4 regions of the Comamonas faecalis genome follow, and region 3 is predicted to be linked to each of the others. Evidence: predicted binding sites of a transcription regulator. Region 3 holds the regulator's gene; each other region holds the start of a gene.

The links. Region 3 encodes FliA, which starts transcription of late flagellar genes. Its sites were predicted from a motif close to CTAAAGTTTNNNNNNNNNNNGCCGNTA; they were not measured.
Positions count from the first base shown of each region.
Region 1: the regulator FliA is predicted to act here: its motif matches at 1,436-1,462, upstream of motA (flagellar motor stator protein MotA).
Region 2: the regulator FliA is predicted to act here: its motif matches at 1,442-1,468, upstream of ABD767_RS01265 (flagellin N-terminal helical domain-containing protein).
Region 4: the regulator FliA is predicted to act here: its motif matches at 1,189-1,215, upstream of ABD767_RS13265 (DUF5610 domain-containing protein).

Region 1 covers NZ_BAABBP010000002.1:33,254-36,412, forward strand. The annotation lists gene ABD767_RS01290 (methyltransferase domain-containing protein) at 1-172, shown strand, start outside; gene ABD767_RS01295 (antitoxin Xre-like helix-turn-helix domain-containing protein) at 274-648, shown strand; gene ABD767_RS01300 (RES family NAD+ phosphorylase) at 645-1,367, shown strand; gene motA (flagellar motor stator protein MotA) at 1,521-2,381, shown strand; gene motB (flagellar motor protein MotB) at 2,399-3,159, shown strand, end outside.
Region 2 covers NZ_BAABBP010000002.1:22,874-26,032, reverse strand. The annotation lists gene fliD (flagellar filament capping protein FliD) at 1-406, opposite strand, end outside; gene ABD767_RS01265 (flagellin N-terminal helical domain-containing protein) at 497-1,345, opposite strand; gene ABD767_RS01260 (flagellin N-terminal helical domain-containing protein) at 1,756-2,601, opposite strand; gene fliS (flagellar export chaperone FliS) at 2,968-3,159, shown strand, end outside.
Region 3 covers NZ_BAABBP010000002.1:177,258-180,416, forward strand. The annotation lists gene flhF (flagellar biosynthesis GTPase FlhF) at 1-655, shown strand, start outside; gene ABD767_RS01995 (hypothetical protein) at 645-1,439, shown strand; gene ABD767_RS02000 (RNA polymerase sigma factor FliA) at 1,454-2,170, shown strand; gene thiC (phosphomethylpyrimidine synthase ThiC) at 2,721-3,159, opposite strand, start outside.
Region 4 covers NZ_BAABBP010000026.1:39,173-42,331, reverse strand. The annotation lists gene trhP (prephenate-dependent tRNA uridine(34) hydroxylase TrhP) at 1-29, shown strand, start outside; gene ABD767_RS13270 (ParB N-terminal domain-containing protein) at 291-1,154, shown strand; gene ABD767_RS13265 (DUF5610 domain-containing protein) at 1,262-1,867, shown strand; gene ABD767_RS13260 (heavy metal translocating P-type ATPase) at 1,874-3,159, opposite strand, start outside.

The sequences.
Region 1 (3,159 bases), 140 kb from region 3:
CCGCTGCGGATTCACCGAGGATGTGTTGCGCGCCACCCTGCTCGGAGCCGGGTTCAACGGCGTCGGCACCCTGGCCCGTCCAGAGTGCTACGACTTGTGGGCCGTGGCCAGCAAAGCGTCACTCACACAAGACGACATCAAACGTCTGGGTTCCGAGTATTTCTTTCGATGATTTTCTTTCGAAACAAAAACAATAAAATATTTCAATAGAAACGCTTTCGCGACTGTTTGTGTACCATTGAGTTCCTCGATAGCAAATCTGAAGGACTCGCCATGTCGGCCCATCCACGCATGCATCCGCAGGCATCGGCCGTGCTGACCAAAGCGACGCTCAGCGCGGCCGAGCGCCTGGGCCTGTCCCCCGCCGATCTGGGTGCAGCACTGGGGGTGAGCGAAGCGACGGTCTCACGGCTCAAGACCAGCGCCAGGCCCATCGATCCGCAAACCAAAGAAGGCGAGCTGGCGCTGATGCTGGTGCGGGTGTTTCGCTCGCTCGACCCACTGGTCGGCGGTGACCCGGCGCAGTGCCAGCGCTGGATGGGCAGCTACAACAAGGCCTTGCTGGGCGTGCCGCGCGAGCTCATTCGCAAGGCTGACGGCCTGGTGCGCACGCTTGCCTATCTTGACGGGATGCGCGCCGCCGCATGACGCAGCCTCTTTGGTGGGACAGTGCCTGGCTGAGCACACACGCCAGCCGCCTGTGCATGGAAGGCGCCTGGCGTGGCGTGGAGACACAGCACATTGCAGCGTCGATGAAACTCGTGGACACGGCGCAGGAGCAGGAACTGCTTGAGCAATTGCTGGAAGCCAGCAAGCCACCCGCCGTGCACAGCGCCACGGCCAAGCATTATTTGCTGCTCAGCCCGTTCCGCTACTTTCCGCAGCACAGCTCGCGTTTTCGCCCCGCCGGGCATGGCGGCCTGTGGTATGGCGCATCGACGCTGCAGGGGGCCTGCTCGGAAGTGGCGTACTGGCGCATGCGCTTTGTTCTGGACAGCGCCGGGCTGACCACCGGCGACGCACTGATCACCGAGCACACGTTCTACCAGGCCTCTGTGCGCGGCCACGCCATCGACCTGATGGCACCGCCGTGGGTTGCGTTTTCCCACCTGTGGAAGCACCCAAGCGACTACGGCGCCACCCATGCGCTGGCCGCTGCTGCCGAGCAAGCGGGTATCGAGTGGATTCGGTATGAGTCGGTACGCGCACCCCGCTGCGCGCTCGCCGTCGCGCTCACACCAGATGCTCTTTTTGCCGATGCACAGGCACTGGAACGCTCACGCCAGGAATGGGTTTGCAAGGCCAGCAGCGACCGCGTGACGATGCTGGGCAAGAGCGGCGGGCAGCGTTTTGAATGGCAGGAATAGCCTTGCTTCAGCCCGTCTGGTAGCCCATCAGGTCATGCCCAAACCCGGCAAATGGCCGGCAATCACGGCTCAAGTGTGGTCAATACATTCCGATACCTTTGATAAGCTTCTCTCACGTCTTCACTTTCGCCGGCCCCACGCACCCCTGCATTCATGTTCGTCATCCTCGGCTTCATCGTCACCTTCGGCTGCGTCTTCGGCGTGTTCGTCGCTCACGGCGGCAACATCAACGTGCTGCTGGAGGCGCTGCCATTCGAGATCATCACGATCGGCGGCGCGGCCGCTGGCGCCTTCCTGGTCAACAACCAGCCCAAGGTGCTCAAGGCCACGATGTCGGCGCTGCCCTCGGCGCTCAAGGGCAGCAAGTACGACAAGGCGCGCTACATGGAGCTGCTGTCCATGCTGTACGAGATCCTGCAGAAGGCGCGCAAGGAGGGGTTGATGGCGATCGAGGCGGATGTGGAGGAGCCGCACAACTCCGAGCTGTTCAAGAAATTCCCAACCGTCGGCAGCGACCACCACGTGCTGGAGTTCACCACCGACTACCTGCGCATGATGGTTTCGGGCAACCTGAACGCGCACGAGATCGAGGCGCTGATGGACAGCGAGATCGAGACCCACCACCAGGAGGCGCATGCGCCAGTGGCGGCGCTCACGCGGCTGGCCGGGGCGCTGCCGGCGTTCGGCATCGTGGCCGCCGTGCTGGGGGTGGTCAACACCATGGGCTCGGTGGGCCAGCCGCCGGCGGTGCTGGGCGGCATGATTGCGTCGGCGCTGGTGGGCACTTTTCTGGGCATCTTCCTGGCCTATGGCGTGGCCGAGCCGCTGGCCGGCCTGCTGGAGCAGAAGGCCGACGACGCGGCCAAGCAGTACGAATGCATCAAGAGCACGCTGCTGGCCAGCATGCAGGGCTATAACCCGGCGACGGCCATCGAGTTTGGCCGCAAGGTGCTGTTCTCGGGCGACCGGCCGGACTTTGCCGAGCTGGAAAACCACGTCAAGGGCAAGAAGTGAACGTGTAGGCGTGCGCCATGGCCGAGAAAAAGCTCCAGCCCATCATCATCAAGCGCGGCAAGAAGCAGCGCCACAAGCCGCACGGCGGCGCCTGGAAGATCGCCTACGCCGACTTCGTGACCGCGATGATGGCGTTCTTCCTGCTGATGTGGCTGCTGGGCTCGACGGCCAAGGGCGACCTGCAAGGCATTGCCGCCTACTTTGCCTCGCCGCTGAAGGTGGCGATGCAAGGCGGCGACGGTGCGGGCAACAGCTCCAGCATCATTCCCGGCGGCGGCACCGACCTGGCCAAGGTGCACGGCCAGGTGCGCCGCTCCGACTCGCCCGACGACACGCAAAAGCGCCTGGACCTGGATCGGCGCGCGCAGCAGGCGCGGCTGGATGCGCAGCGCATCCGCGCGCTGCAGGCCAAGATCGACGCGATGATCACCGAGAACGTGCGGCTCAATGAGTACCGCTCGCAAATCCGCATCGACGTGACGCCCGACGGGCTGCAGATCCAGATCGTCGACGAGCAGAACCGCCCGATGTTCGACAGCGGCAGCGCGCTGGTCAAACCCTATATGCGCGAGATCCTGCAATCGATTGGTGCGGCGCTGGGCGGCGTGGAAAACCACCTGAGCCTGGCCGGCCATACCGACGCCACGCCCTACGGCAACGGCGACCGGGGCTACGGCAACTGGGAGCTGTCGGCCGACCGGGCCAACGCCTCGCGCCGCGAGCTGGTGGCCGGCGGCATGCCCGACGACAAGCTGGCGCGCGTCGTGGGCCTGGCCGC
Region 2 (3,159 bases), 150 kb from region 3:
CGGCGCTCCAGCGGCCGGTCTCGATCGTCAGCGTGCCGCCCGTGCCGATGGCCGCGCCGCTGGCCAGAGCGCCCGAGGGCACGGACTGCGCCTGCGCCAGTGCGTTGACTTGCACCGAAAATTGCGCCGCCTGCGCCGCACTGGTGGCCGAGCCTTTGAGTGCCGCTGCGTCGGTGCTGGCAAATTGCTTGCCGCGCCAGGTGTCGACGTTGGTCAGGCCCTTGGCCGCGTCGTACAGCGCCGACATGGCCGATTTGATCTGGCCGTAGGAGGAGATCTTGGTCTCGATGCCGCTGGCCTTGGTCTGCAGCAGCTGCAGCGGGCGCTGCTCGAGCTTCATCATCTGGCTGACGATGGAGTTCACATCCAGGCCGCTGCCAACGCCGGGGGAAGAAATGGTTGCCATGGACAGCTCCTGAAAAATGACGGTGAAATGTTGCGGCAAAAGCCGAGGGTTCAATCCTCGGCTTTTGTCATGGCGTGGGCGCTGGCGCGATCAGCGCAGCAGGCTCAGCACGCCCTGGGGCAGCTGGTTGGCCTGGGCAATCATGGCCGTGCCGGCTTGCTGCAGAATTTGCGCGCGGCTCAGGTTGGCGGTCTCGGCGGCAAAGTCGGCATCCATGATGCGCCCGCGGGCGGCAGACTGGTTCTCCACCGCCGTGCGCAGGTAGGAGACGGTGTTCTCAAAGCGGTTTTGCACGGCGCCCAGGTTGGCGCGGGTGTCGTTGACCACGGTCAGTGCTTTGTCCAGTGCGCCAATGATGGCGACGTTGCCGGACGCCGCCGTCGTGTTCAGGCTTGCGCTGGCGCCACCGCTGGCAACAGCCGTCAAGTCGGCAGTATTCACACTCACGCTCGAAGCGGCCACCGTGATTTGGTTTTCGGTGCCCGTATTGGCGCCTATCTGGAAGGTAAAGCCTGCCGTTGTTTTCAGAATCGACTCGCCATTGAACTGGGTGGCGTCGATCATGCGTGTGACTTCCTTGCCCAGCTCCTGGAATTCCTTGTTGAGCTTGGAGATGTCGCTGCTCTGGTTGGTGGAGTTGGACGCTTGCACCGCCAGCTCGCGCATGCGCTGCAGCATGTCGTTGATGCCCGACAGGCCGCCTTCGGCGATCTGCGCCATCGAGATGCCGTCGCCGGCGTTGCGGATGGCGACGTTCATGCCGCGCACCTGGGTGTTCATGCGGTCGGCAATGGCCAGGCCGGCGGCGTCGTCCTTGGCGCTGTTGACGCGCAGACCCGAGGACAGGCGCTGCATGGTGGTCGACAGGCTGCCGGAAGTCAGTGCGGTGTTGCGCTGGGCGTTGAGCGAAGCGGTATTGGTATTGATGGTCATGGCCATGGTGAAACTCCTTTGGGAGAAAAAGAGAGGGACTCCAAGCCAGTGACCTCTCATTGCCTCTGGCGGCAGGTCTGTGATCAGACCCGTTGAGCTTGTTATCGAACGCTGCGCAAAAAACTTGAGGGCGCGTGGTATCGGCAATGTCAACCGAGTGTCACCGGACAGCGGGCGAGGCGTTGCGTGGACTTGAACGGGGTTTGCCCGGCTTATTGCGTCATCGGCCCGGGCTGCGTCGCTTGCCCTGTTTTGTTGCGCATGAATGGCGCGCGGTTCATGCGGGCAGGGCCGAACCGTGGAAAAAAGCCAATAAATGCAGTAATGGGTGCAGTCACGGATGCAGTGACGAATGCAATGAAACAAGCCGAGGGACTCAATCCTCGGCTTGTGTCATGGGGCGGGCGTCAGCGTGCTCAGCGCAGCAGGCTCAGCACGCCCTGGGGCAGCTGGTTGGCCTGGGCAATCATGGCCGTGCCGGCCTGCTGCAGAATTTGCGCGCGGCTCAGGTTGGCGGTTTCGGCGGCAAAGTCGGCGTCCATGATGCGCCCGCGTGCGGCGGACTGGTTCTCTACCGCGGTGCGCAGGTAGGAGACGGTGTTCTCGAAGCGGTTTTGCACAGCGCCCAGGTTGGCGCGGGTGTCGTTGACCACGGTCAGCGCTTTGTCCAGCGCATCGATTTGCGCCGTGTTGCTGGCTGCGGCGGCGGTCGACAGCGCTGAGTTGGCGCCAGTGGTGACGAGTGCCAAATTACCTGTAGCGACGTTGACGGTTGCCGAATCGACCTTGATTTGGTTCTCTGTACCCGTATTGGCACCGATCTGAAAGGTAAAGCCAGCCGTTGTTTTCAGAATTGACTCGCCGTTGAACTGGGTGGCGTCGATCATGCGCGTGACTTCCTTGCCCAACTCCTGGTACTCCTTGTCGAGCTTGGAGATGTCGCTGCTCTGGTTGGTGGAGTTGGACGCTTGCACCGCCAGCTCGCGCATGCGCTGCAGCATGTCGTTGATGCCCGACAGGCCGCCTTCGGCGATCTGCGCCATCGAGATGCCGTCGCCGGCGTTGCGGATGGCGACGTTCATGCCGCGCACCTGGGTGTTCATGCGGTCGGCAATGGCCAGGCCGGCGGCGTCGTCCTTGGCGCTGTTGACGCGCAGACCCGAGGACAGGCGCTGCATGGTGGTCGACAGGCTGCCGGAAGTCAGTGCGGTGTTGCGCTGGGCGTTGAGCGAAGCGGTATTGGTGTTGATGGTCATGGCCATGGTGAAACTCCTTTGGGAGAAAAAGAGAGGGACTCCAAGCCAGTGACCTCTCATTGCCTCTGGCGGCAGGTCTGTGATCAGACCCGTTGAGCTTGTTATCGAACGCTGCGCAAAAAACTTGAGGGCGCGTGGTATCGGCAATGTCAACCGAGTGTCATCGTGCAGGCAGAGAGGGTTGCGGCGACTTGCGGGTGATTTGCCGCACTTATCGCGCCACTGGTGCATGCGTGGTGGTGCCATCATGAAAGACATGCTTTATTCATCTGTGGCTGCCGCAGGCGTTCTGTTTTTATCGAATCACCAGGCCTTTATTTGTCTGGCTGCTGGCCGATAACAGCGGGGAGAGACACGATGAAAGGATTGCATATGTACACCCCCCCAAGCGCTCGGGCGTCGGCGGCTGCTTATCGGCAGGTGGGCGTCGACTCGCAGGTGCTCAGCGCATCGCCCCACGGTTTGATTGGCCTGCTGTTCAATGAGCTGCTCGTCTGCCTGCAGGGGGCGGCCACGGCCATCGAGCGGCGTGACGTGGCGACCAAGGTGCGCCTGATGGCCAAG
Region 3 (3,159 bases):
CGCCACCGGCGTGGGCAAGACCACGACGGCCGCCAAGCTGGCCGCGCTGTGCGCCCAGGCGCACGGGCCGGCCAGCGTGGGGCTGATCACGCTGGACACCTACCGCATGGGCGCGCACGAGCAGCTGCGCTCCTACGGCCGCATGTTGGGCGTGGTCGCCCACCTGGCGCACGACCAGGCCGCGCTGCAGGATCTGCTGGGCCTGCTGTCGTCCAAGAAGATGGTGCTGATCGACACCACCGGCGTCGCCCCGCGCGACCCGCGCAAGCGCGAGCTGCTCGATCTGCTGGCGCTGCCCGGCATCGAGCGCCTGCAGGTGCTCAACGCCAGCAGCCATGGCGACACCTTCGACGAGGTGCTCACCGGCTTCAAGAGCGCGGGCGTGCAGCAGGCCATCCTCTCCAAGGTGGACGAGGCCGTGAAGCTGGGGCCGGCCATCGACGCGCTGATCCGCCACCAGGCGCTGCTGCGCGGCGTGACCTGCGGCCAGCGCGTGCCCGAGGACTGGGAAGCGGCCAACGCACCGGCGCTGGTCGCGCAGTCGATGCGCGCCAACGCGCGCTCGGCCTTCGACCCCAAGGCGCTGGAGCTGAACTTCTTCTTCTCGCAGGCGCCCGAGGCGTTGCAGCCCACGGAGATGGACCATGTGGCTTGAGCGCGCCGGCACCACCCACCAGGGCGCAGGGCTGCAGCGCCTGAATGCGCAGACCGGCGCGGGCCCGCGCCTGCTGCCCGTGCTGGCCACGCCCGACTCGCACCTGGAACTGGAGACACTGTGGCAGCTGTGCGCCCAGCTGCAGCAGCTGGGCTACGCAGTCATGGTGCTCGACGCCAGCGCGCGCGAGGGCGCGCACGCGCCCGGCCTGGCCCAGGTGCTGCAGACGCACAGCCTGCCGCTGCAGGCCACGCTGGACGCCAGCGCCGCAGATGCCGCGCTGCTGCCGGTGCTGCCCGCGGCGCTGGGCCTGCGCCGCCTGGCGCAGCAGGGCGGCGGCGCTGCGGCGCTGCGGCGGCTGGTCACCCCGTTTCGCGCCTATGGCGCACTGCTGCTGTATGCGCCGCCGGCGCTGGCCGCGCCGCTGCTGCAAGGCAGCGCCTGCACGCCGCTGGCGCTGACCGGCGCGGGCGCCCAGGGCATGGTGGCCTGCTATCTGCAGCTCAAGCACATGGCGCTGCACGCCGGCCTGCGCTGCACCGTCGCGGCCATGACCGGCGCCGAAGACGCCCGCAGGACGGCGCAGACCCGCGAGGCGCTGCAGGCGCTCGCGCGCAGCGCAAGCCAGATGCTGGGCCTGGCGCCGCACACCACGCAGATCCGCGCCGACCAGCCGCGCGAGCTGCGTCGCCTGGCGCTGCAGCTGCTGGAAGGCGGCTGCGCGAACACCACCACCGCTCACCACAACGACTACGATCACCCCTGCATCGACCACAGCCATTGAATCCAGGTTGACCCATGTATACCGCCAAAGGACAGCTTGACCGCAACGCGCTGCTGCAACAGCACGCGCCGCTGGTGCGCCGCATCGCCCACCACATGATCGCCAAGCTGCCTCCCAACGTCGAGGTCGACGACCTGATCCAGGTCGGCATGATCGGGCTGAACGAGGCGCTGTCGCGCTTCGAGGCCTCGCAGGGCGTGCAGTTCGAGACCTTTGCCAGTCAGCGCATCCGCGGCGCCATGCTCGACGAATTGCGCGGCGGCGACTGGATGAGCCGCAGCTCGCGCAAGAGCCAGAAGGACATCGAGCAGGCGCTGCGCCGCGTCGAGCAAAAGCTCGGGCGCAGCCCGCTGGAGTCGGAGATCGCCGCCGAGATGGACATGAGCCTGCAGGATTACCAGTCGCTGCTGGGCAAGGTGCGCGGCACGCAGCTGGTCTACCTGGAGGACATACGCCCGGGCGAGGACGACGAGGGCAGCTTTCTCGACCGTCACATGGCCGACGAAGACGCCGACCCGGTGGCGCTGTTGCGCGACCAGCGCATCCGCAGCTCGCTGGTCCAAGCCATCGAGTCGCTGCCCGAGCGCGAGCAGTACATCATGGGCATGTACTACGAGCAGGACATGAACCTCAAGGAAATCGCCGCCGTGCTCGGCGTGACCGAATCACGCGTGTGCCAGCTGCACAGCCAGGCCATCGCGCGGCTGCGCACCAAGATGCGCGCGCATTGAGCGTCGCGGCCAAGCCTTTTCCGGCTCATCCATTGGAAAAATGGGGCGATGCAGCGCGCCTCAGTGTGTCTGCGCCTTACTCCCTCCCCCTCTGGGGGAGGGCTGGGGTGGGGGCCGGCGACGCAGACCGAGGCACGCCGTTGCTGCCGCTCCAGCAGCCCCCATCCCTGCCCTCCCCCAGAGGAGGAAGGAGTCCAAGACATGCCGCTGACGTGTCTGCACCTCACTCCCTCCCCCTCTGGGGGAGGGCTGGGGTGGGGGCCGGCGACGCTGGCCGAGACACACCGTTGCTGCCGCTCCAGCAGCCCCCATCCCTGCCCTCCCCCAAAGGGGGAAGGAGTCCGAGGCACGCCGCTGATCAGGCGTTTTTCGCCGTAACAGCGGCAACGCTTCCAGCGTCTGCGCCTTACTCCCTCCCCCTCTGGGGGAGGGCTGGGGTGGGGGCCGGCGACGCTGGCCGAGGCACGCCGTTGCTGCCGCTCCAGCAGCCATCATCCCTGCCTTTCCCCCAAAGGGGGAAGGTGTCCGAGACATGTCGCTGATCAGGTGTTTACCCGACTCGTGGCTCCACCTTGATGGGCACGTACAGCGACCCGCCCTGGCGGTTGAACTCGTCGGCCTTGCGCGCCATGCCGTCGGCCAGTGCCGCGCTGCCGCTCATGCCCTTGGCGGCGGCGTATTCGCGCACCTCCTGCGTGATCTTCATCGAGCAGAACTTCGGCCCGCACATGGAGCAGAAATGCGCCACCTTGGCCGCGTCCTTCGGGAGCGTCTCGTCGTGGTACTCCTGCGCGGTCTCGGGGTCCAGGCCCAGGTTGAACTGGTCCTGCCAGCGAAAGTCGAAGCGCGCCTGGCTCAGCGCGTCGTCACGCGCCCGCGCGCCCGGGTGGCCCTTGGCGACGTCGGCCGCATGCGCGGCGATCTTGTACGCGATGATTCCCTGCTTGACGTCGTCGCGGTCGGGCAGGCCCAGGTGCTCCTTGGGCGTC
Region 4 (3,159 bases), on a different contig from region 3:
AGGGCGCGTTGATCGCGCGGCTGTTGTAGACCCAATACCCTGATGAGTGACATGTCTCAGACTCCTTCCCCCTCTGGGGGAAGGCTGGGATGGGGGCCGGCAACGCCAGCACCAAGGCGCGAGCGTCGCTGGCCCCCACCCTCCCCCGAAGGGGGAGGGAGTGAAGGCAGCACTCTGAACGACGTGCCTAATCAAGCCAAAGACCTCCCCAACGCTTGCCAGCACTGCGCTGGCAGCTCTGTTTTTTGAACAAGGCCTATTCCGGGGCCTTGTGCTTTTTTCGTGACCCCATGACCACTGACACCCCCCACATCACCGTCCTGCCCGAACTCGAAGCCTATATCGACCCGCTGACCCCCGACGAGGACGAGGCGCTGGAGCGCAGCCTGCTGGCCGAGGGCTGCCGCGACGCGCTGGTGCTGTGGGGCAAGGTGCTGGTCGATGGCCACAACCGCTATCGCCTGTGCACCAAGCACGGCCTGCCGTTCAGGACGGTGCAGAACGAGCGCTTCCAGAACATGGAGGACGTGCACCTGTGGATGATCGACCAGCACCTGGGCCGGCGCAGCGTGTCGGAGTTCCAGCGCGGCGTGCTGGCGCTGCGCAAGCGCGAGATCATCGCCAGCCGCCGCGCGGCCGCGGCCGCCGCGGTGAACGCCGCGCGCGCCGAGGCGCCGCAGGAGGCGCCCTGGGAGGGCGAAGTAGAGCCGGCCGTCGCCCAGGCGCTGGCCAGCATGCCCAAGGTGCCCGAGCAGGCGCTCGATACGCGCGAGGCGCTGGCGCGCGCGGCGCGCCTGACGCCGGCGCAGGTCAAGATGATCGAGACCATTCACCAGAGCGCCGCGCCCGAGGTCGTCACCGCGGTCAAGTCCGGCGAACTGTCGCTCAACGCCGCCGCCGTCGTCGCCCAGCTGCCGCTGGCCGAGCAGCAGGCCGCAGCCAGCGCCGGCGCGCAAGAGCTCAAACAGGCCGCCAAGCGCGTGCGCGACGCGAAGAAAAAACCCAAGGCCGAGGCGGCCCACGAGTCCGCCGACGACACCTCGGCACCCGACGCCGCCACGCTGCAGCAGCGCGTGACCGAGCTGGAAGCCGAGAACGAGCGGCTGCGCCAGCAGGTCAAGGCACTGCAGGACTTGCTGGCCGAGCAGGAATAAAACAGGCCGGCGGGCGCACAAAAGCCGCATCGGTCTCAACTTTGCTTTCTAAAGACCGATAACAGCGGTATTTCCCCGGTATTTCCCGCTTTCGACAGGAGTTCGCCATGGTTGCGCCGCTTGCCTCCACTGCCCCATCCAGCACCCCGACCTCCGGCCCGGCCGGTGCTGCCGCGCTCGACGAAGCGCGCAAAACCGCCGCCGCCAGCGCCCAGGGCCAGCGCGCCGAACTGAACGGGCAAATCCTGCAGGCCTCGCTCCAGGTGTCGATCGGCGCGGGCAACGACTCGCTGGCGCTGCTCTACAAAAGCGCCATTGAGCAGATCAACGAGCGGTTGGCGCCCGAGCTGGGCGCCAACGCCTTGCAGGCGGCGATGGGCCAGGACAACAGCGCCGAGGGCACGGCCGGGCGCATCCTGGCGCAGTCGACGGCGTTTTTCGACGCCTACGCGCGCCAGCACCAGGGCGAAGACCCCGAGGCCGTGCTGCGCAACTTCGTCGACCTGATCCGCGGCGGCTTTGAAAAAGGCTTTGCCGAGGCGGCCGACATCCTCGCCGGCCTGGGCGTGACGGGCGAGGGCAGCGCCATCTCCGCCGACATTCAGAAAACCTTCGAGCTGGTGCAAAAAGGCTACGACGACTTTTTGAACAGCCGCCTGGCCGCGCTGCAGCCGCAAAGCCAGGACAGCGCCGGGGCTGCCTCCGGCGCCTGAAGCGGCTTACCCGCCCGCCAGCACTGGCGCAAAGCGGCGCAGCCGCAGCGCGTTGCTGAGCACGAAGACGCTGGACAAGGCCATGGCGCCGGCGCCAAAGATGGGCGACAGCAGCAGGCCATAGGCCGGGTACAGCACGCCGGCGGCCAGCGGGATCAGCGCGGTGTTGTAGCCAAAGGCCCAGAACAGGTTCTGGTGGATGTTGGCAATCGTCGCCCTGGACAGCGCGATCGCGTTGGGCACGCCCGCCAGGCTGCCGCCCACCAGCACCACGTCGGCCGACTCGACGGCCACGTCGGTGCCGGTGCCGATCGCCAGGCCGACGTCGGCCTCGGCCAGCGCCGGCGCGTCGTTGATGCCGTCGCCGACGAAGGCGATCGCTCCATGCTCCGCGCGCAGCCGGCGCACCGCGTCGACCTTGCCGGCGGGCAGCACCTCGGCCACCACCTCGTCGATGCCCAGTTGCCGGGCAATCGCCTGCGCGGTGTGCGCGTTGTCCCCCGTGACCATGGCCACCTTCAGCCCAAGCTGGTGCAGCGCGGCGATGGCCGCCGGCGTGCTCTCCTTGACCGGGTCGGCCACGGCGATGACGGCCGCCAGCCGCCCGTCGATGGCGGCATACAGGGGTGACTTGCCCTGCTCTCCCAGGCGCTGCGCGGTCGCCGCGAATGTGCTGGCATCCAGCCCCAGCGCGCGCATGAAGCGGTCGGCGCCTACCTCCACGCGCACGCCCTGCACGCTGGCGCGCACACCCATGCCGGTGACGGATTCGAAGTCGTCCAGCGGCGCCAGCGCAATGCCGCGCTCGGTGGCCGCCGTGGCAATGGCGCGCGCAATCGGGTGCTCCGAGCGCGACTCCACCGCCGCCACCAGCGCCAGCACCTGGTTGCGGTCAAAGCCCTCGGCCACCTCCAGGTCGGTCAACGCGGGGTGGCCCTCGGTCAGCGTGCCGGTCTTGTCGACGGCGACGACCTTCGCATCCTTGAGCCGCTGCAGCGCCTCGCCCTTGCGAAACAGCACGCCCAGCTCGGCGCCGCGGCCGGTGCCGACCATGATCGAGGTCGGCGTAGCCAGCCCCATCGCGCAGGGGCAGGCGATGATGAGCACGGCCACCGCATTGACCAGCGCAAAGGTGAGCGCCGGCGTCGGGCCGAACACCATCCAGGTGGCGAACGTGAGCAGCGCCGCCAGCATCACGGCCGGCACGAACCACATCGTCACCTTGTCGACCAGCGCCTGGATCGGCAGCTTGGAGCCCTGCGCCTGCTCGACCATGCGGATGATCTGCGCCA